Regions from separate parts of the Streptomyces vietnamensis genome, predicted to be linked through region 3. Evidence: riboswitches for the same ligand, from Rfam matches in the RefSeq annotation. Region 3 holds a riboswitch; each other region holds the start of a gene.
The links. Region 3 has a riboswitch for S-adenosylmethionine ahead of thrC (threonine synthase). Riboswitches for the same ligand answer to the same signal wherever they lie in the genome.

Region 1 (9,373 bases), 4.6 Mb from region 3:
CGAGCTGCGCGCCGGCTGGCCCGTGCGCAGCGACAGGAGAAGGGAACAGCAGCGTGAGCACCTTGAAGTGGGCGGCGACGAACGCCGACAGCCTGCTCGCCGACCTGGACCTGCCCCCGGCCGCCTACCGCGCGTTCCTCAAGCTCCGTGGGCGCAGCGAGCCGGGCGGGCAGATCGCCACGGACCAGGCCACCCTGGCGACGCTGCTCGGACTGAGCCGTCCCAGCGTGAACGCCGCCCTGAGAAGCTTGGAGCTGGCCCGACTGGTCAAGAAGGTTCGTCATGGTGTCTACCAGCTCAACCCGATGCTCGCCGGCTACGCCTACCCCGAGGACGCCGAGGCCGACGAGGACGCCGAGGCCGACGAGGCCGACGAGGCCGACGAGGCCGACGTCAGGGCGATGCCCAGGGCCGACCGCCTGGACGACAAAGACCATGTGGCGAACTACCACAAGGCCGTCGCCGTCTACCAGGACCAGCTCGCCCAGCAGCGCAAGAAGCGTGCCGCCCTCGCCGCCGCCAAGAAGGCCGCCAACGGTAAGCGCCGCGGCACGCTGCATGCCGTCGGCTGATCCAGCCGTCCATCTGGGCGATACGTGGCGACTTACGGCGCCGCGCCAGGGTGCGGCGCCGTTCGCATGCTCGAGACGTGCCCGGTTCCCCGGAGGGGAAAGGCGCAGGCCACCGTCCCGCTTGGTGACGCTGCTGCCACGGAGGTGGTGACAGTAGCGTCACCGAACTGCGTGATCGGTCAGCAAGGGTTGACCGTGCGGCATGAGCAGCAGACAGGGGCCTCCGCGCAGCAAGGGCACGCTGCTCATTCACCCCCTGCTGGCCGGCTACGAGTCGCTCGCCCACATGACCGACCGCCTCGAGGCCCCGGACACCCACGTGTGGCCCATCGACTTCCCTGTCGGCGACATCCGCCCGCCCCGCGTACGCGACGGGCGCACCGGCACCGGCTTCGACCCCGACCCGGATGGCGGCGAGGACGCGCCCGCCCCCGAGGCCCGGCCCGTCCTTCGGCTAGCCGGCTGAACCGCAGCCCCCGTATCGCGCATCACCACGGCGCCCCCGAGAGGGAGGGGCGCCGTCGCCGTTCCCGGCCGGGGCGCTCCCGAACCGGTAGTACCGGGTGAAGTTGCCCGTCGGCTACGACGCTGGTGATCATTCGACTGTCAGCAAGAAGATCACTGTGGCCAGGCCGATGATGAGCGCGCACAGGACGGCCGCGATGAACAGCGTGCCGGCGACACGGGCACTCAGCGCACCCCAGAACTCTGCCCGCCGACCGTCGGGAGTGTCAGTGCGCCAGTCTGACGGGATGTCGACGTGTCCGTCGGCGATGACCGAGGCGGCCCTGCGTACGTCCCCTGGGTGGAAGTAATAGAAGGTCGGCTCCGCCCCCCACGTGCCCCGGCTCGCCCCGCCGGAGCTGCGGACGCGGACATCCGTACGATGGGCCACGCCCGGGAGCCAGTCCTTACGCACTGGCCACAGCTTCGCGACTTCGTCGCTGCTGAGCCAGGGCTCCTCCTCGTGCGCCGGCTCTGGTGTTCCCGGATCCGGTGTGTTCGGCATGCCTCCCCCTCGATGCGGCAGACCTCCAGTACACATTCGCTGCACTGCATGCCGATAGGGGGCCTACGGCACGGCGCGATGCGGGGCAGGACCGGTCCCTTCCGGGCTGTCAGGTATACGCGTGACGCGGGCACTCCGCTGGAAGGATGCAGACCTGCTGCCGGTCGGTGAAGAGGTCGCACGACCGGTGGCATCGACTGGCCGGTGTCGGTCGACTCGACGATCGTGCGAGCCCATCAGCACGTCATGGAGGGCTTCCGAGGGCACCTCGGATCGGTCACCATGGAGGTCCATCGGCGACCCGAGGGTGGGGGTGAGCGAGGGTGGGAACGTTCTGGACGGGCAACGGAGCAGGCCGGAGCAGGTCGGAGCAGGTCGGACCCGCCCCGTGGTTGGCGCTGGCCTGTCTGGTCGGGCTGTTTCTGGCCTACGTCGTGCTGGCGAACTTCACCGCAGAGCTGCGGGCGGCGCTGTGGGGCGAGCCCGGCACCGTGACCGAAGCCAGCTGCCGGACGTACGACAACACCGTGGCGAATGCGGGAACGTCGACGTCCTGCTCGGGCGTCTTCAGCCCGGACGGCGGCGGCTCGTCGTTCGACGTCCCCGTCGAGGGCGACATCGATGCGCAACCGGTCCGTGCGTGGCTGGTGGACGGTGCGTCCGGTACCGCGTACGTCTCGCCGACGGTGTGGGCTGGGGTGCTGCCTGTGGGGCTGTCCCTTCTCCTGGCCGGTCTCCCGGCGGCGGTGACGGTGAAGCGCGTGCGCCGCGTCCACGCGCAGAGCCCTGGAGAGCCGCTTCATGGATCAGACACAGAGTCGAGTGCGTGATCGACGACGACGAGTACAGCGAGCAGGTCACCTGGCTCGACATCGACAAGCCGGGCCTCTGGCTGAGCGGGAGCGGGGAGCACACCGGTGCCGTCCGCCAAGAGAGCCTCCAGCTTCGGCTCACCTCTTCCCCAGAGGTTGCAGAGCGCCTCGGCGCGTTCGGCGGCGATGGCGAGGGCGACGAGGTCGTGGTCCTGGTCGGCGCAGTCCGGCTCCGACGGCATAGTGGTTGCTGCACATACCATGCTCATGGGCCTGGGCAATCTGGCTGCCCGTAGTGGGCCAGCACAACCACCCAGGGTCTCTTGCTCTGCCTCTCCCCCGCCCGGATTCGGTTCACCCGGCGGCGGCGTCACAGTCGGCCTGACCTGCAGCCATCCTGTGCAGGAAGCCGTTGGCGGGTAGTCCCAGAAGTCTTGTATGGTTTCTCGCGAATCATCCAGAGGGGTGGAGGGACCGGCCCTACGAAGCCCCGGCAACTCCCCGGTCGACTCGGCGTTCCATGTTCGCGCCGCGCCGTCGGGATCAGTGCCAACTCCGGCCCGCGCCAACGTGGCGCGGGAAAAGATGAGGAGACACGGTGCTCTCTGTGCTGCCTTTCGCCCCGGTTCTGTCCGCCCCGGGCTTTCCGCGTACCCATCTCGTGATCGCCGCGGCATATCGGTCGACCGCTTCGGCCCTTTCCCGCTGATCGTCCCTGCCCTTTTTCTGGCAAGGCCGCCGCGAGCCTCGACTCGCGGACCGAGACTGGAGTACCCCCTTTCATGGACATTTCAGATATTTCTAGTGGCGTTGGCGTCCTCGACAAGGCCGCGGTGATCCTCGGTGCGCTGGCGTCGGGTCCGGCCACTCTGGCCGGGCTGGTCGCCTCCACCGGCTTGGCACGGCCCACTGCGCACCGACTCGCCCTCGCACTCGAACGTCACCGTCTGGTCACCAGGGACCTGCAGGGCCGCTTCGTCCTCGGCCCTCGACTCGGCGAGCTCTCGGCCGCCGCGGGCGAGGACTGCCTGCTGGCCGCCGCCGGCCCGGTCCTCACCTCCCTCCGGAACGCCACCGGCGAGAGCGCGCAGCTCTACCGGCGCCAGGGCGAGATGCGCGTCTGCGTCGCTGCCGCCGAACGCACCTCCGGCCTGCGCGACATCGTGCCGGTGGGGTCCACGCTCCCCATGAAGGTCGGCTCCGCCGCCCAGGTGCTGCTGGCCTGGGAGGAACCCGAGCGCTTCTACGAAGGTCTGCAGGGTGCTCGCTTCACGGCCACCGCCCTCAGCGGCGTACGGCGCCGGGGCTGGGCCCAGTCGATCGGAGAGCGCGAACCCGGCATGGCCTCCGTCTCGGCGCCGGTCCGCGACTCGTCCCACCGTGTCGTCGCCGCCGTCACGGTCACCGGCCCGATCCAACGCCTCACCCGACACCCCGGCGCCCGGCTCGCGAAGGCCGCCGTCGACGCGGCCGACCGCCTCACCGAAGCCGTCTCCCACCCCTGACCCCGGCAGCACCACGTGGGGTTCTGGCTCTCCCCCGGCCGGCGTGTTCAGACTTCCTCGACCGGAATTCCTCGACGGCGCTCCCTGAGCCGTGTATGCCGCACCGAGGAACACCGCATCACTGAGCTGTTTTCATCCTGAATAGCTGCAGGTCACCAGGGTGTGGACGGCCTGGACGATGGTGCTGATGCGGCGGGTGGAGCATCTGGCTCGTCGGAGGATTCGCCAGGACTTCAACTGCGCGAAGGCGCGTTCACCCGGAGCCCTCAGCCGGGCATGGTCGCGGTGGAACTGCTGCTGATGCGAGGGCTGTTCGCGGTGACGGTAGTGCGGGGTGCGGACGGTAGCGCCGACGCCCTGGTAGGCCCGGTCCGCGAGAACGAGGACCTGCCGGATCAGGCAGGCCTGGACGACGGCTATGGGCGCGGGCCGCGGTCAGGCCGTGGGTGCGGCCTGGTGTCGCGCGGGAGAACCACAGCGGTGTGCCGTCGGGACGGGCGATGACCTGCACGTTCATGCCGTGCTTGCGGTGCTTTTGCGAGTAGTACGGTTCGTCGGCGGCGATGCGGTCGGTGGGGATCGGGGCGGCCGTCCACGATGACGAAGTCGTCCTCGCCCAGCCCGGTCAGGGCCTCGTGCAGGCCCGGCGCCCACGACGCGAAGACGTCCAGGGTCTCGTCGACGTACCGCCAGGCAGTGGCTGTCGAGACGCCGAAGCCGGCCGCCAGGGCGGGCAGCGGCTCGTTCTTGCGCAGGTGCACCAGCGCGAGCTACGCCTGGTCGAAGCAGCCGAGCTTACGCCAACGTGTGTTGCGAGCCCGGCGATGCTCGTACAACAACCAGGCGACATGCTCAACGAGCTCATGCGGGACGTCGCGCATGGCTCGATACGGAACCAACAGGGCAGTGATGATGGTGCCGCGGTTCACCGCCGGTCTGACCCTCAACAGGGCTGACACCCAAAAGGGTTGTCGTGTAGAGGATCTGCCGGCTCGTTGTGGTGGTCCACGATGCACACGGTCGGACAAGCGTTTCGTGATCTGATAAGAGCTTGGGCCAACGAGCTCGTGCACGGTAAGCGGTGAGACGTCGAGTTCTGGATCGTCGATCATGGCTGCGTGGTGGGGAATGAGGCGCGCGCAGCGATCATCAGCAACCGGAGGATCACGGACCTGTCTGCTGCTGTGATCCCTGAACTTGTGGCCGAAGTAGGGCCGTTATGGCATGAACGGCACCAGGCCCGGCTTGCCTCTCGGCTGCGGAAGCGTGCTGTGGGAGCCGGCGCGAGGCACCGGCTGGTGTTCGTCGACCGGCTCCTGGCCACTCTCGTGCATCTTCGCCATGGGGTTACTCGTGACGTGCCGGCCTGCTGGTTCGGCGTGAACCGCTCCACCATCACCCGGGTCATCGGCTAGGTGCGGCCCCGGCTCGCGGAACGCGGATGCACCATCAGCCCCGACGTGCGACTCCGGACCCTTGCCGACGTTGTGGACCGTCTCGGCGCGGCCGGGAAGACCGGCATCATCGACGGCACCGAGATCCGTGTCCGCCGCCCGGCCGTCGGCCGCAGGGACCGGGACAGGTTCATCTCCGGCAAGAACAAGCAGAACGCCGTCAAATCCATGGTGGTCACGGACGGCGAAGGCCGCGTCCTGTGGTGCAGCCCGGCCGGTCCGGCAAGCTGCGCGGACATCGCCCACGCCCGTCAATGAGGACTGGTCAAACTCCTGACCGACGGTCCAGCAGTCGAGATCCTCGCCGACCCCGGCTATCAAGGACTCGGAGCACAGACCGGCGGACGCGTCGTGACGCCGCCCCACCACAAGTTCAAGAAGAATGCCCCGGACTGGTACGAGGAGATGTACGAGCGGCAGCGCAAGGCACACTCTTCGCGCCGTATCCGGGTCGAGCACGGCATCGCACACCTGAAGAACCGGCGGGCCCTGGCCCGGCGCCTCGGCCGCCGCGAGCACATGAGCGACACCGTCCAGGCCGTCGCCGGCCTGCTGTCGCACCAGCAGGCCGTAGACCTGAGCTCGAAACGTCAGAGGTAAACACAGACCACCCCGAGGTTCTCGACGTCCCACCGCTAACCGTGCACGAGCTCGTTAGGGCCAGACGCTTGGCTCGCGGGAGGCGGGGGAGGCGGTCGTCGCATAGCGTCGACGCAGGCGCGTACGGATGGACACGCCGACGGACACGAGTCCGCACCCGTGTGCGGACGGGCCGGCGGGCGGACAGGCCGGCGGGCGTGTCGAGCGGCGACCGGTCGGTCGGGCCCGCCCACGTACCGCCACGCGGCGGACGTTCGGGCCCGCGTCGGCAAAGACCCCGAGGTGAGGAGGAAGACCGGTGGACCAGACCCTGCCGGAGCGCGCGTCCACAGTGGCGCTGCGCGTCAACGGAACGGACTGCTCGCTCGCCCTCGACCACCGCACGACCCTGCTTGACGCGCTGCGCGACCACCTCGACCTCACCGGAACCAAGAAGGGCTGCGACCACGGACAGTGCGGTGCCTGCACCGTCCTCCTCGACGGCCGGCGCGTGAACAGCTGTCTGCTGTTCGCCGTCGCGTGCGCTGGCCGTTCCGTCACCACCGTCGAGGGCCTCACGGACGGCGAGCGCCTCCATCCGGTCCAGGAGGCGTTCGTCGCCCGGGACGCCCTGCAGTGCGGCTACTGCACACCGGGCCAGATCTGCTCGGCCGTGGCCCTGCTGGACGAGGCAGCGCGCGGCGAACCCTCGCACGTGACACCGCCGGAACGACTGCCGGGTGAGCCCGTCGCCCTCACACCGGACGAGATCCGGGAACGCATGAGCGGGAACATCTGCCGCTGCGGCGCCTACCCGAACATCGTGGCCGCGATCCAGGAGGTCGCACGGTGAAGCCCTTCGCGTACGTGCGCCCCGAACGCGCCGAGGAGGCCATCGCGCTCCTCGCGGCCCACCCCGGCGCCCGCTTCCTGGCAGGCGGCACCAACCTCGTGGACCTGATGAAACTGGGCGTCATCGGCCCGCCGCTGCTCGTCGACCTCGGCGCCCTGCCCCTCGACGGCGTCGCGGAGACCCCCGACGGCGGCCTGCTGATCGGGGCGACCGCGCGCAACAGCGACGTCGCCGCCCACCCCGACGTGCGCACCCGCTACCCCGTGCTGTCCCAGGCCCTGCTGGCCGGCGCCTCGCCCCAGCTCCGCAACGCGGCCACCACCGGAGGCAACCTCCTCCAGCGCACCCGCTGCCCCTACTTCCAGGACACGTCCACTCCGTGCAACAAGCGTCTGCCCGGTTCCGGCTGCCCTGCCCGGGAGGGCGTCCACCGGGACCTCGCAGTCCTCGGCCACTCCACCCACTGTGTCGCCACGCACCCCTCGGACATGGCCGTCGCCCTCGCCGCCCTCGACGCAGAGGTCCGGCTGCGCGGGGCGGACGGCGAGCGGACGGTGCCCGTCGCCGCCTTCCACCGGCTGCCCGGCGACCGCCCGGACCTGGACACCGTCGTCGCGCCCGGCGAACTCATCACGGGCGTGACGCTCCCCCCGCCGCCGCCCGGCGCGCTCAGCGCCTACCGCAAGGCACGCGACCGCGCCTCGTACGCCTTCGCGCTCGTCTCCGTCGCCCTCGTCCTGACCGTCGAGGACGGCCGGGTGGGGCACGCCGCCCTCGCTTTCGGCGGTCTCGCCCACAAGCCCTGGCGGGCGCAGGCGGCGGAGGAGGTGTTGCGGGGCGCGCCGGCCACCGCCGAGACCTTCCGGCGGGCCGCCGATGCCGAACTCGCCGCCGCCGAGCCCCTCCGCGACAACGGCTTCAAGGTGCCGCTGGCCCGCAACCTCGCCGTGAGCCTCTTGGGTGACCTCGCGTCCCGCGCCGCCGCGGCCGCCCCGTGACAACCATGACGCGCCCGCACCCGTCTGCCACGCCCCCTGACGTCCTGCCCGGCGTCGCCCCGCCCGCCCGGCATCCGTCCGCCCGCCGAACGTCCGACCGCCCACACCCCGTCGTACGCCGACCGGAGGAGGCACCACGCCATGACCCGTCATGAACCCGCGACCGCGCAGCCTTCGACGGCCGTCAGGCGTGACGCCCGCCAGAAGGTGACGGGCGAGGCCCGTTACGCCGTCGACCGGACGCCGCCCGGCTGCCTCCACGCCTGCCCGGTGCCCGCCGCCGTCGCCCGCGGGCGGGTCACCGCCGTCCACGCCGACGAGATCCTGCAGCGCCCCGGCGTGCACGCCGTCCTCACCCACGAGAACGCCCCGCGCCTCGGCGACGCCGACGACCCGACGCTCGCGCTGCTCCAGGAGGACCGGGTCCCCCACCGGGGCTGGTTCGTCGCCGTCGTGGTCGCCGACACGCCCGAGAACGCCCGCGCCGCCGCTGACGTACTGCGGATCGACTACGCGCCGAGCGAGCACGACGTCCGGCTGAGCGCCGACCACCCGCGTCTCTATACGCCCGAGAAGGCCAACGGCGGCCATCCGGCCGTACGCGAGCGGGGCGACTTCGACACCGCCTTCGCCGCGTCCCCGGTCCGCATCGACGCCACCTACACCATGGGCGCCCTGCACAACCACCCGATGGAACCGCACGCCGCCACTGCCTGGTGGGACGACGACGGCCTGACCGTGTACGACTCCAGCCAGGGCGCGACGACCGTACGGGACGTCCTCGCGCGCCTGTTCCGGCTGCCCCAGCAGAAGGTCACCGTCGTCTCCGCCTACGTGGGCGGCGGCTTCGGCTCCAAGGGCACCCCCCGGCCGCCGGCCGTCCTCGCGGCGATGGCTGCCCGGCACACCGGCCGGCCCGTCCGGCTCGCCCTGCCCCGCCGCTACCTGCCCGCCACCGTGGGGCACCGCGCGCCCACCATCCAGCGCGTCCGCATCGGCGCCGCCGCCGACGGAACGATCGCGGCCCTCGCCCACGACGTGGTCACCCAGACGTCCACGGTGAAGGAGTTCGTCGAACAGGCCGCCGTCCCGGCCCGTACCATGTACACCTCTCCTCACAGCCGCACCACCCACCGGGTGGTCGCCCTGGACGTGCCCACCCCGTCGTGGATGCGCGCCCCCGGCGAGGCGTCCGGGATGTACGCCCTCGAAGCGGCCATGGACGAACTCGCCGAGACGGTCGGCGTCGACCCGGTGGAGCTCCGGCTGCGCAACGAACCCGACACCGAGCCCGACAGCGGCAAACCGTTCAGCAGCCGGGGCCTCGCCGCCTGCCTGCGGGACGGCGCGCGCCGGTTCGGCTGGGCGGACCGGGACCCGCGCCCCGGCGTCCGACGGGACGGGGACGTGCTGGCCGGTACGGGTGTCGCCGCCGCCACCTACCCCGTACTCCTGAGCCCGTGCCGCGCCTCCGCCCACGCCGCCCCGGACGGCCGCTTCGTCGTCCGCGTCGACGCCACCGACATCGGCACCGGGGCGCGGACCGTCCTCGCCCAGATCGCCGCCGAGGCCCTCGGCGCCCCGCTCGACT
Region 2 (9,373 bases), 2.3 Mb from region 3:
CCATCATCTGGTTGAGCTCCGAGCTGATGTTCTTCGCGGCCCTCTTCGCGATGTACTTCACCCTGCGATCGGTGACGGGTCCCGAGTTCTGGGCGGAAAAGGCCTCGGCCTTGAACTTCCCCTTCTCGGCGACCAACACCACGATCCTGGTGCTCTCCTCCCTCACCTGCCAGCTCGGCGTCTTCGCCGCCGAGCGGGGCGATGTGAAGAAGCTCCGGACGTGGTTCATCATCACGTTCGTGATGGGTGCGATCTTCATCGGCGGCCAGGTCTTCGAGTACACCGAGCTGGTCAAGAAGGACGGCCTCTCGCTGTCCTCCGACCCGTACGGCACGGTGTTCTACCTGACCACCGGCTTCCACGGCCTGCACGTGACGGGCGGTCTCATCGCCTTCCTGCTGGTCCTCGGCCGGACCTACGCCGCCAAGAGGTTCACCCACGAGCAGGCAACCGCCGCCATCGTCGTGTCCTACTACTGGCACTTCGTCGATGTCGTCTGGATCGGCCTCTTCGCCACGATCTACATGATCAAGTAATCGGCTCCGCCTCCACGGCGGACCGAGACATCCAGCAAGCATCGACGCAGAAGATCCTGACACCGGGGTAATCCGTGAAAAAGCTCTCCGCACGACGACGCCATCCGCTGGCGGCGGTCGTCGTCCTACTTCTCGCGCTGGCGGCCACTGGGGGGCTGTACGCCGCGTTCGCGCCCGCGGGCACGGCGAAGGCCGATGAAACCGCCCAGTCCCTCGCCATCGAGGAGGGCAAGAAGCTCTACTCCGTCGGCTGCGCCAGCTGCCACGGAACCGGCGGTCAGGGCACCTCTGACGGCCCGTCCCTCGTAGGCGTCGGTTCGGCCGCGGTCGACTTCCAGGTCGGCACGGGCCGTATGCCGGCCCAGCAGCCGGGCGCCCAGGTCCCGCGCAAGAAGGTCATCTACTCGCAGGCCCAGATCGACCAGCTCGCGGCGTACGTGGCCTCCCTCGGCGCCGGCCCGATCGCGCCGACCGAGGGCCAGTACAGCCCTGACGGTGCCGACATCGCCAAGGGTGGCGAGCTGTTCCGCACCAACTGTGCCCAGTGCCACAACTTCACCGGTGAAGGTGGCGCGCTGACCTACGGCAAGTACGCCCCCAGCCTCGAAGGCGTGGACCCGAAGCACCTCTACGAGGCCATGCAGACCGGCCCGCAGAACATGCCCTCCTTCCCCGACACCACGATGCCGGAGAAGGAGAAGAAGGACATCATCGCGTACGTCCAGGCCGTCAACAGCGACTCGTCCGAGAGCCCGGGTGGTCTCAAGCTCGGTGGCCTCGGCCCCGTCAGCGAGGGCCTGTTCGCCTGGATCTTCGGTCTGGGCGCGCTGATCGCAGTTGCCATCTGGGTCGCGGCCCACACCGCTAAGGCCAAGAAGTCATGAGTAGCCAAGAGATTCCAGAAGAGACCCTGCCGGCAGGGCAGGACACCGCGCACGGCGCGGTGACGGTCGCCGACGACCCGTTCGCCGACCCGGGCCTCCCGCCCCACAAGCCCCGCATCCAGGACATCGACGAGCGGGCCGCCCGCCGGTCCGAGCGTGCGGTCGCCTTCATGTTCACGCTGTCGATGCTGGCCACCATCGGCTTCATCGCCTCGTACGTGATCTTCCCGGTCGACAAGATCGTGTACATCTGGCCCTTCGGCCACGTGTCCGCGCTCAACTTCGCCCTGGGTCTGACCCTCGGTGCCGCCCTCTTCTTCATCGGCGCGGGCGCGGTCCACTGGGCCCGCACCCTGATGTCCGACGTCGAGGTCGCCGACGAGCGTCACCCGATGCAGGCGACGCCCGAGGTCAAGGCGAAGGTCATGGCGGACTTCGCGGCCGGTGCCGCCGAGTCCGGCTTCGGCCGCCGCAAGCTCATCCGCAACACGCTCTTCGGAGCGCTCGCGATGGTTCCGCTCTCCGGCATCGTCCTGCTGCGTGACATGGGCCCGCTGCCCGAGAAGAAGCTCCGCTCCACCATGTGGACCAAGGGGCTCCAGCTCATCAACATGAACACGCACGAGCCGCTGCGTCCCGAGGACGTCGCGGTCGGCTCGCTGACCTTCGCGATGCCCGAGGGCCTCTCGGAGCACGACGAGCACTTCCAGACCGAGATCGCCAAGGCCGCCCTGATGATCGTCCGGATCCAGCCGGAGGACATCAAGGACAAGCGTGAGCTCGAGTGGTCGCACGAGGGCATCGTCGCGTTCTCGAAGATCTGCACCCACGTGGGCTGCCCGATCTCCCTGTACGAGCAGCAGACGCACCACGTGCTCTGCCCCTGCCACCAGTCCACCTTCGACCTCTCCGACGGCGCCCGCGTCATCTTCGGCCCGGCCGGTCACCCCCTTCCGCAGCTGCGGATCGGCGTGAACGACAAGGGCTTCCTCGAGGCGCACGGCGACTTCGAAGAGCCCGTCGGTCCTGCCTTCTGGGAGCGCGGATGAGCACTGTGACCAACACGCAGAAGAAGGCGCCCGCCGGTGAGCGGGTCGCCGACTGGGCCGACGGTCGCCTGGGGATCTACACGCTGGCCAAGGCCAACATGCGGAAGATCTTCCCGGACCACTGGTCCTTCATGCTGGGCGAGGTCTGCCTCTACAGCTTCCTCATCATCATCCTGACGGGCGTCTACCTGACGATGTTCTTCCACCCGTCGATGAACGAGGTGGAGTACGTCGGACCGTACGTCCCGCTCCAGGGACAGCTGATGTCCGAGGCGTTCAACTCGACCATGCACATCTCGTTCGAGGTGCGCGGTGGTCTGCTCGTCCGGCAGATCCACCACTGGGCGGCGCTGATCTTCCTCGCCGGCATGTTCGTGCACATGATGCGCGTCTTCTTCACCGGCGCGTTCCGCAAGCCGCGTGAGATCAACTGGCTGTTCGGCTTCCTGCTGTTCTTCCTGGGCATGTTCACCGGCTTCACCGGTTACTCGCTCCCGGACGACCTGCTCTCCGGCACCGGTGTCCGCTTCATGCAGGGCGCGATCCTGTCCGTGCCGGTCCTCGGCACGTACCTGTCGATGTTCCTGTTCGGCGGCGAGTTCCCCGGCGGCGACTTCGTCGCCCGGTTCTACTCGGCGCACGTGCTGCTGCTCCCCGGCATCATGCTGGGCCTCGTGGTCGCCCACCTCATCCTGGTGTTCGTCCACAAGCACACGCACTTCGCCGGCCCCGGCCGGACGAACGAGAACGTCGTCGGCATGCCGCTGCTGCCCGTGTACATGGCGAAGGCCGGAGGCTTCTTCTTCCTGGTCTTCGGTGTCATCGCGGTCATCGCGGCGATCGCCTCGATCAACCCGATCTGGGCCATCGGCCCGTACCGCCCGGACCAGGTGTCCACCGGCGCCCAGCCCGACTGGTACATGGGCTTCGCCGAGGGTCTGATCCGTGTCATGCCGGGCTGGGAGATCAACCTGTGGGGCCACACGCTGGTCCTCGGCGTGATGATCCCGCTGGCGATCTTCCCGCTGGTCCTCGCGGCCATCGCGGTCTACCCGTTCATCGAGTCCTGGATCACGGGCGACAAGCGCGAGCACCACATCGCGCAGCGCCCGCGCAACGCTCCGACGCGCACCGCCTTCGGTGTCGCCTGGATCACCGCGTACATGATCATGCTCGTGGGTGGTGGAAACGACCTCTGGGCGACCCACTTCCACCTGTCGCTGAACTCGATCACCTGGTTCGTGCGGATCTTCTTCTTCGTCGGCCCGGTCCTCGCGTTCATCGCCACCAAGCGGATCTGCCTCGGCCTCCAGCGCCGCGACAAGGACAAGGTGCTGCACGGCCGCGAGTCGGGCATCATCAAGCGCCTGCCGCACGGTGAGTTCGTCGAGGTCCACACGCCGCTCAGCCAGGGCGAGCTGCACCGCCTCACGGCGCACGAGCAGTACGAGGCCGCGGAGCTTCCGCCGGCCGTCGACGAGAACGGCGTGGAGCGGAAGATCGGCCGCATGGAGAAGCTCCGCGTCAAGCTCAACAAGGGCTACTACGGCAACGACAGCCAGATCGCCAAGCCCACGGTCGAGGAGTACAAGGAGATCCAGAGCGGCCACGGCCACCACTGATCACCCTTGAACACCTGACCATGTAGGTGTCGCCACGGCGAGAGCCCCGTCCATTCGATGGACGGGGCTCTTTGCCGTCCCCGGAGGTCGATAGGGTGGAACCGTATCCGTCACGTGATCATCACAGGAGCTGCCATGAGCGCTGCGACCCCCGCTGGAGGACCTACGTCGGCGGGCCGCTCCTGGCCCGTCCTGCTGAACGGTCTGCTGGACGGAAACGACCTCACCGCCGACGACACGGCCTGGGCGATGGACCTGATCATGAGCGGCGAGGCGACCGACGCCCAGATCGCCGGGTTCATGGTGGCCCTGCGCGCCAAGGGCGAGACCGTGCAGGAGATCAGCGGCCTCGTACGGACCATGTACGCGCACGCCAACGTCATCGAGGTGCCCGGGCGGACCGTCGACATCGTCGGCACCGGCGGCGACGGCGCCAAGACCGTGAACATCTCCACGATGGCGTCGATCGTGGTCGCCGGGACCGGCGCCAAGGTCGTCAAGCACGGCAACCGTGCCGCCTCCTCCGCCTCCGGCTCCTCCGACGTCCTGGAGAAGCTCGGCGTCAATCTGAACCTGACCCCGCGGCGGGTCGCCGAGGTCGCCGACGAGGCGGGCATCACCCTCTGCTTCGCGATCAAGTTCCACCCCTCGCTGCGGCACGTCGCCGCGGCCCGCGGCCAGCTGGGCATCCGGACCACCTTCAACGTCCTCGGCCCGCTGACCAACCCGGCGAAGGTACGGTCCCAGGCCGTCGGCGTCGCCGACCCGCGCATGGCGCCGGTCGTCGCCGGGGTCTTCGCCGAGCGCGGCAACTCCGCCCTCGTCTTCCGCGGCGACGACGGCCTGGACGAGCTGACCACCACCTCCACCTCCCGGGTGTGGGTGGTCCGGGACGGCGGCGTCACCGAGGAGCGCTTCGATCCGCGGGACGTCGGCATCGACCTCGTCCCCCTGGAGGCCCTGCGCGGCGAGGACGCCTCGTACAACGCCGACGTGGCCCGCCGGCTGCTCGCGGGGGAGACCGGGCCCGTACGGGACGCGGTGCTGCTCAACGCGGCGGCGGCGCTCACCGCCCTGGACCCCGGCACGGGCACCCTGGCGGAGCAACTGGCCGCGGGCATCGCGAAGGCGGCCGAGTCGATCGACTCGGGCGCGGCCCAGCGGTCCCTGGAGCGGTGGATCGCCGCCAGCAACGCCTGAGGGCATGTGAACGCACGATTGCAGCCCCGTCCCGGATGCCGGGACGGGGTTGCGGCGTCGTGATCGTCTGGCATAGGTTTTTCGACAGGTCATGAGTGACAGCTGCAAGGCCCCGGCCGGCTGTCCGGCAACCCTCCGTCCGTGGCGGGGTGCCCCGGGTGAAGACCAGGCCGCACGAGCAGAAGCCTGCGGCAAGCGCGGACCCCTGCGCGCAACCCTGGGGTCCTTGGTCCTCTAGGGAGCGTTGTCTCGTGAGCAAGCGAATGCGTTAGGGCCTCTCGGCCCCTCTTCGACATCACCACCCGTCCGCGGCACCCCCTTCTCTTGCGCGCTGCCGTCGCACGGGCCTCGTACGCCTTTTCGCACCCTTTTTATGCCGGGAGATACCGCCATGTCCGCATACCCGAACGCCGCCGCCACCACCGCCGACACCGCCGCCGAGTCCGCCGACCCCTGCTGCGCCGCCCCGCTGCCGGTCCTCGGCCGGGACGTCACCGTCCCGCTCGTCACCGGCGGCGAGGTGACCTACGCGGCGCTCGACTACGCGGCCAGCGCGCCGGCCCTCCAGCGGGTCTGGGACGACGTCGCCGCGTACGCCCCGTACTACGGCAGCGTCCACCGCGGCGCCGGCTACCTCTCCCAGCTCTCCACCGACCTCTTCGAGAACAGCCGCGCCACCGTCGCCGAGTTCCTCGACTGCCGCCCCGGCGACCAGGTCGTCTTCACCCGCTCCACCACCGACTCGCTCAACCTGCTCGCCGCCACGATCCCGGCGGACTGCGAGGTCTTCGTCTTCGAGACCGAGCACCACGCCTCGCTGCTGCCCTGGCGGGACGCCCGGGTCACCTACCTCAACGCGCCGCGCACCCCGGAGCAGGCCGTCGCGACCCTGGAGCGCGCCCTCGCCGACCGCACTGTGACGATTGAAGGGGGCCACGGCCCGGCCCTCGTCTGCGTCACCGGCGCCTCCAACGTCACCGGTGAGCTGTGGCCGGTGAGGGAACTGGCCGCCGCGGCGCACGCGCACGGCGCCCGGATCGTGCTCGACGCCGCCCAGCTCGCGCCCCACCACCCCGTCTCCGTACGGGAGTTGGACGTGGACTGGGTCGCCTTCTCCGGGCACAAGCTGTACGCGCCCTTCGGCTCCGGCGTCCTCGCCGGGCGAGCCGACTGGCTGCAGGATTCCGAGCCCTACCTCGCGGGCGGTGGAGCGTCCCGCAAGGTAGCCCGTCGGGCCGACGGTGGTGTGGACGTGGAGTGGCACACCACCGCGGCCCGACATGAAGCCGGTTCGCCGAACGTCATCGGCGTCTACTCGATCGCCTCCGCCTGCAAGGCGCTCACCGAGGCCGGCTTCGACTCCCTCGTCGCCCGCGAGCAGCACCTGATCGCGAAGGTCCGCGAGGGCCTGGCCGAGGTGCCCGAGGTGCGCGTGCTGTCGCTCTTCGGCGACGACGCGCCCCGCGTGGGCGTCATCTCCTTCGTCGTGGAGGGCTGGAACAGCTCCCACTTCGCCGCCGCGCTCTCCGCCGAGTACGGCATCGGCGTCCGCGACGGCCTGTTCTGCGCCCACCCGCTGGTCCGCACCCTGCTCGGCAGCGACCCGCAGGACCCGGGGGAGTGCGGCGCCCCCGAGGCCGCGCCCGGCGAGCGGTCACTCAACGCCATCCGGGTGAGCTTCGGCGCCGGTACGCCGGACGAGCACGTGGACCGGTTCGTCGGCGCCGTGAAGGAGCTCGTCCGGGACGGCGCGCAGTGGAAGTACCGCACCGAGGACGGCCGCTGCGTCCCGGATCGCGGCTGATCAGTCACTCGTACGGGTGAAGGGGGCCTCCCGCTCGGGAGGCCCCCTTCAGCCATGCCGCGTGCGCGGCGTCAGGACTCGGGACGGTCAGGACTCCAGACCGATGGCGAAGGCCGCCTCCAGGTCGTGCTGGGAGTACGTGCGGAAGGCGACGTGCGTGTCCGTGGCCTCGACGCCCGGGATCTTGCTGATCCGGCCGGGGATCACGTCCGCCAGGTCGTCGTGGCGCGGCACCCGGACCATGGCGATCAGGTCGTACGTACCGGTGACCGAGAAGACCTCGCTGACGCTGTCGAGCGCGGCGATCGACTCGGCGATCTCGGGGATGCGGTCCACGCTGGTCTTGATGAGCACGATCGCGGTGATCACGGCTGGCTTTCTCCCTCGGTCGCCGCGGCTGGGGCTTTCACTCTATCCCCACCGCGGAAGCGCCCCCAGGCGTAGAGGAAGCCGACGCAGAAGCCCACGACATGGGCCAGATAGGCGACGCCGGGTCCCGCGCCCGCCGCCCGCGCGGCCAGCCACTGGAGGGTGAACCAGAAGATCAGCACGATCCAGGCGGGGAAGCGCAGCGGCAGGAAGAACAGGAAGGGGAAGAGGCTGGTGACCCGGGAGCGCGGGAAGAGGAAGAGGAAGGCCCCGAGCACCGCGGAGATCGCCCCGGAGGCCCCGACCAGGGTCTGCTCGCTGTCCGCGTGCGCCACCGCGTACCCGAGCAGGGCGACGTAGCCGGTCCCCAGGTAGAAGAGGGCGAACTCGACCGGCCCCATGCGTTCCTCGGCCATCGCGCCGAAGACGTACAGGAAGAGCATGTTGCCGAGCAGATGGAGCCAGCTGCCGTGGACGAAGAGTGCGGTCAGCGGGGTGAGCAGCGCGCGCGGATCGCCGCTCGTCAGCTCGGCGGGGACGACGCCCCAGCGGCGGAAGTAGGCGCCCTGGGCGGCCAGGAGCTCGTCGCCCGTGCCGTACGCCGGGCCGATTCCGGAGACCGGGCTGATCACGAAGAGCAGGCAGCAGGCGGCGATCAGTCCGTACGTCACCGTGGGCCCGTTGCGGGTGCCCCGCCAGGCACCGAGGGTCGCGCCTCGCCAGTCGATCATGGACAGATCATGGCGTACCGGGGCCGAAGTGGACAGAGCGCCTCGCCGTGCTCCGGCCTCCCCGCGAGGCCGTAGGGTTACGGGCATCACCACCGCAGTTCGACGGCGCACCGCGGCACCCGCACCTGGCACAGGAAACAGGAAGAAGGACGGCACCGATGACGACGGTTCCCCTGCCGACCGACAAGACCCGCTGGCGCTGCACGCTCTGCGGCAACCTGACCCGCTTCGACGTGACCCGCTCCTCCAAGGTCGTGGAGTACGTCCATCTGGACCTCGCCGGAGAGCCGACGGTCGAGGAGCGGCAGGTGGTCAGTGAGACCATCGAGTCGGTCCGCTGCCGTTGGTGCAACGCGGTGGACCAGATCGAACTGGTGGACAGGCCGGGCGCCGAATCCTGAGGGACGGCGCGGACGACATAGGGGTGACGGATCGTGGAGCAGCCCGCGCACGGTGGTGAGCCGGCCGGCGCGGCAGGTGACGCTGCCGAGACGCTCGACCACCCACTGCCGGAAGGTGTACGGCGGCGGGTCGTCGCGCTGGTCGCGGACGCCTTCGGCGGGCTCACCGTCACGGAGCTGCCCGCCCCCCTTCGGCAGTACGCCCGCTTCACCGCGAGCCGGCGGGCCAAGTTCGCCGGCAACGCGATGGCCGCCGCCCTGGAGAGCGACCCGCTCTTCCGGCAGCGGATCGGCGAACGGTTCAAGCAGGGCCAGCCCGAGCTGGCCGGAGCCGTGGAGACCGGCACCCCGCCCGCGGCCGCCGACCCCGTCGACGTGGCCGCGGCCGCCTATGTGCTGCGCCCGCCCGGCTGGATCAAGCTCGTCGCCGCCGCCGGCGAGGAGGCCCAGCGGGCCGACGCCGAGCGGGCCGACGAGGCCGGCCGGCGCGAGCTGGAGCGGCTGCGCGAGGAGCTGGCCGCCGCCCAGGACCGCTCCCGGGGCGAGACCGAGCAGCTCAGACGCGACCTGGAGACCGCCCGCAAGGAAGCGGAATCGCTTCAGCGCAAGCTGCGCAGCGCCCAGAGCGACGTCAAGCGCGGCGAGGCCGCGCTGCGCAAGGTCCAGGGCGAGATCGAGGCCGCGCGGGCCGAGTCGGCGGCGCAGGTGTCGGCCGCCGAGAGCGAGACGCGGCGGCTCAAGGCCCGGCTCGGCGAGGTCGAGGCGGCCCTGGAGGCC
Region 3 (9,373 bases):
CACTACTGGGACGGGGCCTGGCGGGCGTACGGGAACGCTCCGGTCGTCCTGCAGTTCCAGGCGAAGGGCTCGACGACCTGGAAGACCGTGGCCTCCGGTCGCTCCAGCTCCGCCGGAAAGGTCTCCCTGAAGGCGAGGGCGAGCGCCGACGGCAGCTGGCGGATCTACTGCTTCGGCGACTACCGGCACTTCAACTCCCCGGCCTCGGCCGGCGGGGACTACGTCGACGTGCGCTGATCGGCGCCCCTGATCAGCGTCACTGATCGGCGCCCCTGATCAGCGTCACTGAGAAACGCCCGAGGGCGGCACCCCCTGGTGGGGGTGCCGCCCTCGTTCGCGTTCGCGGGTTGCGCGTTCAGCGATGAACTGCCGATCCGTCAGGATCAGAAGTCCATGTCACCGCCCGGCATGCCGCCGCCGGCCGGCGCGGCGGCCTTCTCCGGCTTGTCGGCGATGACGGCCTCGGTGGTGAGGAACAGCGCGGCGATCGACGCGGCGTTCTGCAGCGCGGAGCGCGTGACCTTCGCCGGGTCGATGATGCCCTCGGCGATGAGGTCGACGTACTCGTTGGTCGCGGCGTTCAGGCCGTGGCCGACGGGCAGGTTGCGGACCTTCTCCGCCACGACGCCGCCCTCGAGGCCGGCGTTGACGGCGATCTGCTTCAGCGGGGCCTCGAGGGCCAGCTTGACGATGTTGGCACCGGTGGCCTCGTCGCCCGTCAGGTCGCCCTCGAGCTTCTCGAAGACGTTGGAGGCCTGGAGCAGGGCCACGCCACCGCCGGCGACGATGCCCTCCTCGACGGCCGCCTTCGCGTTGCGAACGGCGTCCTCGATGCGGTGCTTGCGCTCCTTGAGCTCGACCTCGGTCGCGGCACCGGCCTTGATGACCGCAACACCGCCGGCGAGCTTCGCCAGGCGCTCCTGCAGCTTCTCGCGGTCGTAGTCCGAGTCGGAGTTCTCGATCTCGGCGCGGATCTGGTTCACGCGACCGGCGACCTGCTCGCTGTCACCGGCACCGTCGACGATGGTGGTCTCGTCCTTGGTGATGACGACCTTGCGGGCGCGGCCGAGCAGGTCCAGGCCCGCGTTCTCGAGCTTGAGGCCGACCTCCTCGGAGATGACCGTGCCGCCCGTGAGGATGGCGATGTCGTTCAGCATGGCCTTGCGGCGGTCGCCGAAGCCCGGGGCCTTGACGGCGACGGACTTGAAGGTGCCGCGGATCTTGTTGACGACCAGGGTCGACAGGGCCTCGCCCTCGACGTCCTCGGCGATGATCAGCAGCGGCTTGCCCGACTGCATGACCTTCTCCAGGAGCGGAAGGAGGTCCTTCACGGAGGAGATCTTGGAGTTGACGATCAGGAGGTACGGGTCGTCGAGCGACGCCTCCATGCGCTCCATGTCGGTGGCGAAGTACGCCGAGATGTAGCCCTTGTCGAAGCGCATGCCCTCGGTGAGCTCGAGCTCCAGACCGAAGGTCTGCGACTCCTCGACGGTGATGACGCCTTCCTTGCCGACCTTGTCCATCGCCTCGGCGATGAGCTCGCCGATCTGGGTGTCGGCGGCGGAGATGGAGGCCGTGGAAGCGATCTGCTCCTTGGTCTCGACATCCTTCGCCTGCTCGAGGAGGGCGCCGGAGACGGCCTCGACGGCCTTCTCGATGCCGCGCTTGAGGGCCATCGGGTTGGCACCGGCGGCGACGTTGCGGAGACCCTCGCGGACGAGCGCCTGGGCGAGGACGGTGGCGGTGGTCGTACCGTCGCCGGCGACGTCGTCCGTCTTCTTGGCGACTTCCTTGACCAGCTCGGCGCCGATCTTCTCGTACGGGTCCTCGAGCTCGATCTCCTTGGCGATGGAGACACCATCGTTGGTGATCGTGGGGGCGCCCCACTTCTTCTCGAGGACGACGTTGCGACCCTTGGGGCCGAGGGTGACCTTGACGGCGTCAGCGAGCTGGTTCATGCCGCGCTCGAGACCGCGCCGGGCCTCCTCGTCGAACGCGATGATCTTGGCCATGTGAAGTGGTCCTCCCGGACATGGGGTGGATAACGCTCCAGGACCGCGCCGACGCCCGCGACGGACGGCCTCCGCGACTCCGTGTGGTTCCTTGCCCCACCCGGCCGGCGGCCTCGTCTGCCCGATCCTCGTAGCACTCTCACCTTCCGAGTGCTAACGCCAATGATTAGCACTCGCCCTAGGAGAGTGCAAGCGACTCTCGCGTTTCGGGAGGTGACCAGGGGGTGGCCGGGGCGGAACGCACGAGGGGGCCGGGAACGCGCGAAGGGCCCGGGAGCACACCAGGGACCCGAGAACGCGCAAGGAGCCCGGGAACGCACGAGGGGTCCGGGAACGCACGAGGGGTCCGGGAACGCACGAGGGGTCCGGGAACGCACGAGGGGTCCGGGAACGCACGAGGGGTCCGCATCCCCTCAGGGATGCGGACCCCTCGACGGCGTTGCGTCGGTGGCCGATCGCGCCGCGCTCAGACGGCGAGCTTGACCATGTCCGCCTGCGGACCCTTCTGGCCCTGCGAGATCTCGAACTCGACCCGCTGGCCCTCTTCGAGGCTGCGGTAGCCATCCATCTGGATCGCGCTGTAGTGGACGAAAACATCCGCACCACCGTCTACCGCGATGAAGCCGTAGCCCTTCTCCGCGTTGAACCACTTGACGGTGCCCTGAGCCATGCCTAACTCCCCTATTACTGGCCCTTGCGCGGGACCGCACCTCGCGGACCCGGGTCAGACCCTGCGCCGGAACGCGTCGACCGCCGCTGAATGTATCTGCCCAACTGCCCTCTGCAACAGGTCATTCGACCGAGAATTCTGGGCGCGCCGGAAAGGGGAATTGGGGATAATCCCCTGGATCACGGGGCAAGTCGGGCCCGGCAAAGCACGCAGAACGTACACAACGTGCAGGCACTTTGGCTGCTTCTTGTCGTGCGGAGACGCATTCTCATATGCGTTCGGCATGCGCAGCGGAGGGGACTTCCCCAACTCTACCGCGCTCAACCATGCAGAATTGCCCCTTCCGCTTATCGCGCGGAAGGGGCAATTCGTACTGACCGGTAGGCCTCGGCGAAGGCTCAGCCGAGGATCAGCAGCCTCCGGCGACGGCCGGGATGATCGAGACGCCCGCGCCGGCCGGGGTGGCCGTCTCCAGGCCCTGCTCGAAGCGCACGTCGTCGTCGTTGACGTAGACGTTGACGAAGCGGCGCAGCTTTCCCTGGTCGTCCAGGACGCGGGCGGCGATGCCGGTGTGGTTCTTCTCCAGGTCCGCGATGACCTCGGCGAGGGTCGCGCCCTCGGCCTGGACCTCGGACTGCCCGCCCGTGTAGGTGCGGAGGATGGTGGGGATGCGGACGTTCACGGCCATGTCTTCGTTACCTTTCAGAGCGCCAGGCCGGCGTCGCGGAACGCGTCCAGGCTCGGGCGGATGGTGGCGGTCGCCTGAGAGGTTTCGGCCACCGCGTCCAGGGTCTTGAGTCCGTCGCCGGTGTTGAGGACGACGGTGGTGAGGCTCGGGTCGATGAGACCGGCCTCGACGAGCTTCTTGGTGACGCCGACGGTCACGCCGCCCGCGGTCTCGGCGAAGACGCCCTCGGTCTGCGCGAGCAGCTTGATGGCGTCGACGACCTGCTCGTCGTCGACGTCCTCCACGGCGCCGCCGGTCCGGCGGGCGATGTCGAGGACGTACGGGCCGTCGGCCGGGTTGCCGATGGCGAGGGACTTGGCGATGGTGTTCGGCTTCTGGGGCCGTACGACGTCGTGCCCGGCCTTGAAGGCCGCCGACACCGGGGAGCAGCCCTCGGCCTGGGCGCCGAAGATCTTGTACGGCTTGTCCTCGACGAGGCCGAGCTTGATGAGCTCCTGCAGACCCTTGTCGATCTTCGTCAGCTGCGAGCCCGAGGCGATCGGGATGACGAGCTGGTCGGGGATGACCCAGCCGAGCTGCTCGCAGATCTCGTACGCGAGCGTCTTGGAGCCCTCGCCGTAGTACGGGCGGAGGTTGACGTTCACGAAGCCCCAGCCCTCGCCGAGCGGGTCGCCGATGAGCTCCGAGCAGAAGCGGTTGACGTCGTCGTAGTTGCCCTCGATGGCGACGAGGTCACCGCCGTAGACACCGGCCATGACGACCTTGCCCTGCTCCAGGTCGTGCGGGATGAACACGCAGGAGCGGAAGCCGGCGCGGGCGGCGGCGGCGCCGACGGCGCCGGCCAGGTTGCCGGTGGAGGAGCAGGAGAGGGTGGTGAAGCCGAAGGCGCGGGCGGCTTCGAGCGCCTGGGCGACGACCCGGTCCTTGAAGGAGTGGGTCGGGTTGCCGGAGTCGTCCTTGACGAAGAGCTTGCCGGGCTCGACGCCGATCGCGGCGGCGAGGTTGTCGGCCTGGATGAGCTTGGTCCAGCCGGGGTTCAGGTTGGGCTTCTCGGCGACGTCGGCGGGGACGGGCAGGAGGGGGGCGTAGCGCCAGATGTTGGCGGGGCCGGCCTCGATCTGCTTGCGCAGCGCCTCGGGGTCACCGGTGGGAAGGTCGTACGCGACTTCGAGCGGTCCGAAACAGAGTTCGCAGGCGAAGATCGGGCCGAGCGGGAAGACCTCACCGCATTCGCGACAGGAAAGCCCGGAAGCGGGACCGAGGTCGACGGTGCTGGTGGGTACGGCGGTCTGTGCAGCCATGGAGGCGAGGCCCTTTCTCCTCATCTTTCCCATGACGAATTTTTCGCCATGAGACGGATTTGGCACCTTCCCTAGCCGGGGACCTCGCTGGAGGACGAGTAACCGACTGGAGGGTTGCCGGGGCTTCAACGGGCCGTTTCCCTCTGCCCCTCTGGATGAGCGGTATTCGATTGTGAGACGCGGGCGGCACCCCGACATGCATCGGGCATCCGCGTTGTTCAAGACTGTAACCGAAGGCTTCGAAGGTGGAGACCGACGTCCGATCCGCGAGATGGAGATCACGTTGCTGGAGGAAGTGGAGCGCTGGCTGGCCCGGCGGTCCTGGTCCGTGTCCGACCGCCCGCTGGACCGGGTGCTCGCCGCCAAGCGGGGGACGAAGGTCAGCGTCGTGCTGCCCGCGCTGAACGAGGAGGCGACGGTCGGGGACATCGTCTCCGTGATCCGCCGCGAGCTGATGACCGAGTCCGTCCCCCTCGTCGACGAGCTGGTGGTGATCGACTCGGGCTCCACGGACCGTACGGCGGAGGTGGCGGCGGCGGCCGGCGCGCGGGTGGTCGCGCGGGACGCGATACTCCCCCGGATACCGGCGGTCCCCGGCAAGGGCGAGGTGCTCTGGCGGTCACTGATGGTGACGAGCGGGGACGTGGTCTGCTTCGTGGACGCGGACCTGCGGGACTTCTCGGCGGATTTCGTGACGGGGATCGTGGGCCCGCTGCTCACGGACCCGGACGTGGACTTCGTGAAGGCGATGTACGACCGCCCGTTCGGAGACACCCCTGGTCAGGGCGGCCGGGTCACGGAACTGGTGGCCCGCCCGCTCCTGAACCTCCACTGGCCGCAGCTGGCCGGCTTCGTGCAGCCGCTGGGCGGCGAGTACGCGGCGAGGCGCTCGCTCCTCGAACGGCTCCCGTTCCCCGTCGGTTACGGAGTGGAGCTGGGGCTGCTCGTGGACGCCCTGCACACGGTGGGCCTGGACGCGCTCGCACAGGTGGACGTGGGGGTGCGCAAGCACCGGCACCAGGACGGGCAGGCGCTCGGCCGGATGGCGGCGGCGATCTACCGGACGGCGCAGCTGCGGCTGTCCCGGGGGCATCTCGTACGGCCGAGGCTGACGCAGTTCGAGCGGGGCGAACAGGGCTTCGAGCCGCGGACGTACGCGGTGGACACGGAGGAGCGGCCGCCGATGGCCGAGATCGCGGAGTACGCGCGCCGCCGGGTGGCGTGAGGCCGCACGGTGAGGTGACGGGCGGGTGCGCGCGGTGAGGTGACGGGCGGGTGCGCGGCGAGGTGACGGGCGAGCGCTCGCGGTGGACACGCCCGACCCGCGACAGCCCCGTCCGGCAACTCCGTGTGGCCGAATCGACCCGTCTCGTATACGTACGTTTGAGCGTTTACGGGACGGGCTAGGTTCGCCACATGGCAACTGTGCTGGTGGCATCCAACCGGGGCCCGGTCTCGTACGCGCTCGGCGAGGGCGGATCGCTGGACGCCCGCAAGGGCGGCGGCGGCCTGGCATCGGCCCTGAGCACCATCGACGCCCGGGAGAGCCTCTGGGTGTGCGCGGCCCTGGGCGAGGGCGACCGGGAGGCGGTGAGACGCGGAACGGCCGAGCCGGGCGTGCGCATGCTGGACATCGACCCGGCGACCTACACCGACGCGTACAACGGCATCGCGAACTCGGTGCTGTGGTTCCTCCACCACCACCTCTACGACATTCCGCGCGAACCGGTGTTCGACGCGGAGTTCCACCGCCGCTGGGAGTCGTACCGGAGCTACAACCGCGCCTTCGCGGAGACCCTGGCGGCGGAGGCGGCGGAGGGCGCGGCGGTCCTGGTGCAGGACTACCACCTGGCGCTGGTCCCGGGGCAGCTCAGGGACCTCCGCCCGGACCTGCGGATCGCCCACTTCACGCACACGCCCTGGGCCTCACCCGCGTACCTGCGGATGCTCCCCACCGACATCCGCGAGGAACTCCTCCGGGGGATGCTCGGCGCGGACGTCCTGGGCTTCCACACACGCGCGTGGGCGGAGGCCTTCGAGGCGGGCGCGGGCGACCTGGGACGGACGCAGGTGGCCACGTACCCCCTGGGCGTGGACGGCGAGGAGCTGCGGGCACTGGCGTACCGCCCGGAGGTGGACGACCGCCTGGCGCGCCTGCGTCAGGAGATCGGCGACAGGAAGACGATCGTCCGGGTGGACCGCACGGAACTCTCGAAGAACATCCTGAGAGGCCTGCAGGCCTACCGGGAACTCCTGACCGCGCACCCGGAATGGCGCGACCGGGTGGTCCACCTGGCCTCGGCATACCCCTCGCGCCAGGACCTGGAGGCCTACCGCGCGTACACGGCGGCGGTGAGGTCCCTGGCGGCGGAGATCAACGCGGAGTTCGGCACGGCGGACTGGCAGCCGGTCCTGGTCTCGGTGGAGGACGACTTCACCCGCTCCCTGGCCGCCTACCGCCTGGCGGACGTGGCCCTGGTGAACCCGGTGCGCGACGGCATGAACCTGGTGGCGAAGGAGATACCGGTCGTCTCGGAGACGGGCTGCGCGCTGGTCCTCTCCCGGGAGGCGGGGGCGTACGAGGAACTCCACGAGGACGCCCTCGCGGTGAACCCCTTCGACGTGACGGAGACGGCCGAGGCCCTGCGCACGGCCCTGACGATGCCCCCGTCCGAACGCGCGGACCGCACGAAACGCCTGGCGGCCACGGCCGTGTCCCTCCCACCCCAGCGCTGGTTCCTGGCCCAACTGGAAGCGCTCAGGAGCTAGGGCCTGTCCGACCCTGATCCGCCGGACAGGCCCTAGGGACCGCCTCAGCCGGTGACGCGGCCTGGCCGTCACGCACCAGGCCGCGCTTCACCGCTACGGCTACAGCTACCGCTGCCGACCTACGGCCCCGATCACGGGGTGACGAGGGTCGGGTTCTTGACGACCTTCGCGCAGATCGCGTAGGCCTTCAGCTTGCCCGGGTTGTTGGGGTCGGTGTTCGTCGCGAACGCCCACCAGCCCTCGCCCTTGACGGGGACGCTCGCGCCGACCGCGTACCGGTCGGCGTACGAGTTCCCTGCGGTCACCAGGGCGCCGCCGCCGGTCCGCGTCTCCCCGGCCGGACACTCGGCCTGCGCCACCGCGCGGCCCGGGTACCCGCCGCTCGCGACCGGGATGGTCACTTCGGCGCTCTCCACGACACGCACCACATCGTCGGCAACCGCAACGCCGGCAGCCGCGAACGCCATCGTCGCGGCCGCGGCCACGACGAGAGACTTCTTCAGCACAGGGATTCGCTTTCACTCGGTCGGAAGGAGAGACCCGCGAACCGTCGCGGGCCGCCCCAAGATCTATCCGCGCACGCCACCCCATCCGCCCCGGCCGCGCCCGTAGGTTCTTCGGGTTCACCGAAGAAACGATCATGCTTAGCGCATACGGCCCCGGAGCGGCGTTCAAACGAGTGAAGGCAGGCCCCCGCGACGCCAACGCCCGAGCCAGAAGGCCATGGCGGACCCCTCGTCGTCATCGATCTCGCGCACGCGCACGCGTTCAGCCGCCCGGCGCGGAACCCGGCAGCGTGTCACTCGCAGCAGGCCGGGCGCGACCCGATCCGGCGTCATACGCCGGTGGTGCCGCCGATGGTAGACGCGGCGGCAGGGTCAGGCCCGCTTCACCCCTTCACCCAACTGCGGTGCGGGCTTTGACCGTTCGTTGTCCGCCGTCGCCTGGAACGCGGCGCGCCATGCCGCGGCGAGGTCGTTCTCGGCGGCGTCGAGGGCGGCGGCGGTGTTGCCGCCGGGGACCGCGACGCGGTCCACGATGTCGTCCAGGCGGGCGCCTCGGTCGATCAGTCGGCTCAGGGCGTGCAGGCTCTGCGCGACGAGCTGTTCCGCCAGCTCCCGCGACAGCGGGGCGCCGCGTTCCTGCTGTGCGTCGACCATCGCCCTGACGGCGCCGGCCACCAGGGCCGGGCCGCAGGAGGCGAGGTCGGTCGCCGCCCGCCCCTGGCCCTCCTCGATCACGAACGGGGTCGAGAAGGGCCGGAGCAGCACGAGAAGGCCCTCGGTGTCCTGCGCCGTCAGGCGCGGACCGGGTACCAGGAGCGTCGCACCGGCGCCGATGTCGTTGCCGACGCTCGGGATCAGCTTGGCCACCGGCCCGGGAACGGCCTCCGCCAGCGCCCGGAGCGGCAGGCCGTTGTTGACGGTGATGACGATGTGCCGGGCCGTGAGCCGGGGCCGCAGTTCGTCGAGTACTGCCGGCAGATCCGCGTTCCGCACGCACAGGACGATCAGGCCGGCCTGACGGGGCAGCTCCGCCGGCGGCAGGACCACCGCGCCGGGCACGGCTTCCCGGAGCCGCGCGACACTGGCCGGGGACCGCCCCGCCGCGAACAGCCGGCCGGGTCCGACCGCCGTACTGAAACCGGCCGCCAGGGTCAGACCCATACGGCCGAGACCCACCACACCAACCGCCTGATGCCCACTCATGGCGATCAGCATCGCAGGCCCCCGGGCCCGCCCCTCAGGCCCCGTCGTCGGCCGTAAGTCTCCATACTTCTTCAGCCGTCCTGGTCCCTCGAAGTAGAAGCCTTTCGGTCCCTGTCGTTCGTCGGTCCTCCCGGGCAGGGGCAGGGGAGGGACGCCCTCGACCAACGCACTGCCATCGAGGACACGCTTGCCGTCGAACCGGTGGCCTGCAAAGCCGAACAGAT

Region 1: it holds a riboswitch for S-adenosylmethionine, as region 3 does, so the genes downstream of both, SVTN_RS00275 (IclR family transcriptional regulator) here and thrC (threonine synthase) in region 3, are expected to answer to the same signal.
Region 2: it holds a riboswitch for S-adenosylmethionine, as region 3 does, so the genes downstream of both, SVTN_RS10415 (aminotransferase class V-fold PLP-dependent enzyme) here and thrC (threonine synthase) in region 3, are expected to answer to the same signal.

The regions. Positions count from the first base shown of each region.
Region 1 is NZ_CP010407.1:53,020-62,392, forward strand. It holds gene SVTN_RS00250 (helix-turn-helix domain-containing protein) at 54-572, shown strand; gene SVTN_RS00255 (hypothetical protein) at 775-1,038, shown strand; gene SVTN_RS00260 (hypothetical protein) at 1,168-1,581, opposite strand; gene SVTN_RS00265 (hypothetical protein) at 1,974-2,411, shown strand; gene SVTN_RS00270 (hypothetical protein) at 2,408-2,689, shown strand; SAM riboswitch class I at 2,844-2,985, shown strand; gene SVTN_RS00275 (IclR family transcriptional regulator) at 3,176-3,898, shown strand; partial or broken gene SVTN_RS41600 (transposase family protein) at 4,031-4,779, opposite strand; gene SVTN_RS45205 (helix-turn-helix domain-containing protein) at 5,197-5,313, shown strand; partial or broken gene SVTN_RS46335 (transposase family protein) at 5,386-5,952, shown strand; gene SVTN_RS00285 (2Fe-2S iron-sulfur cluster-binding protein) at 6,251-6,784, shown strand; gene SVTN_RS00290 (FAD binding domain-containing protein) at 6,781-7,782, shown strand; gene SVTN_RS00295 (xanthine dehydrogenase family protein molybdopterin-binding subunit) at 7,924-9,373, shown strand, end outside.
Region 2 is NZ_CP010407.1:2,361,682-2,371,054, reverse strand. It holds gene ctaE (aa3-type cytochrome oxidase subunit III) at 1-536, shown strand, start outside; gene qcrC (cytochrome bc1 complex diheme cytochrome c subunit) at 611-1,420, shown strand; gene qcrA (cytochrome bc1 complex Rieske iron-sulfur subunit) at 1,417-2,469, shown strand; gene qcrB (cytochrome bc1 complex cytochrome b subunit) at 2,466-4,091, shown strand; gene trpD (anthranilate phosphoribosyltransferase) at 4,227-5,291, shown strand; SAM riboswitch class IV at 5,379-5,495, shown strand; gene SVTN_RS10415 (aminotransferase class V-fold PLP-dependent enzyme) at 5,683-7,095, shown strand; gene SVTN_RS10410 (Lrp/AsnC family transcriptional regulator) at 7,183-7,464, opposite strand; gene SVTN_RS10405 (rhomboid family intramembrane serine protease) at 7,461-8,195, opposite strand; gene SVTN_RS10400 (hypothetical protein) at 8,354-8,596, shown strand; gene SVTN_RS10395 (NYN domain-containing protein) at 8,630-9,373, shown strand, end outside.
Region 3 is NZ_CP010407.1:4,666,905-4,676,277, reverse strand. It holds gene SVTN_RS41085 (hypothetical protein) at 1-237, shown strand, start outside; gene groL (chaperonin GroEL) at 384-2,012, opposite strand; gene SVTN_RS20990 (cold-shock protein) at 2,479-2,682, opposite strand; gene SVTN_RS20985 (MoaD/ThiS family protein) at 3,092-3,370, opposite strand; gene thrC (threonine synthase) at 3,385-4,695, opposite strand; SAM riboswitch class I at 4,689-4,833, opposite strand; gene SVTN_RS20975 (glucosyl-3-phosphoglycerate synthase) at 4,955-5,896, shown strand; gene SVTN_RS20970 (alpha,alpha-trehalose-phosphate synthase (UDP-forming)) at 6,088-7,440, shown strand; gene SVTN_RS20965 (hypothetical protein) at 7,572-7,946, opposite strand; gene SVTN_RS44335 (pyrroline-5-carboxylate reductase family protein) at 8,319-9,149, opposite strand.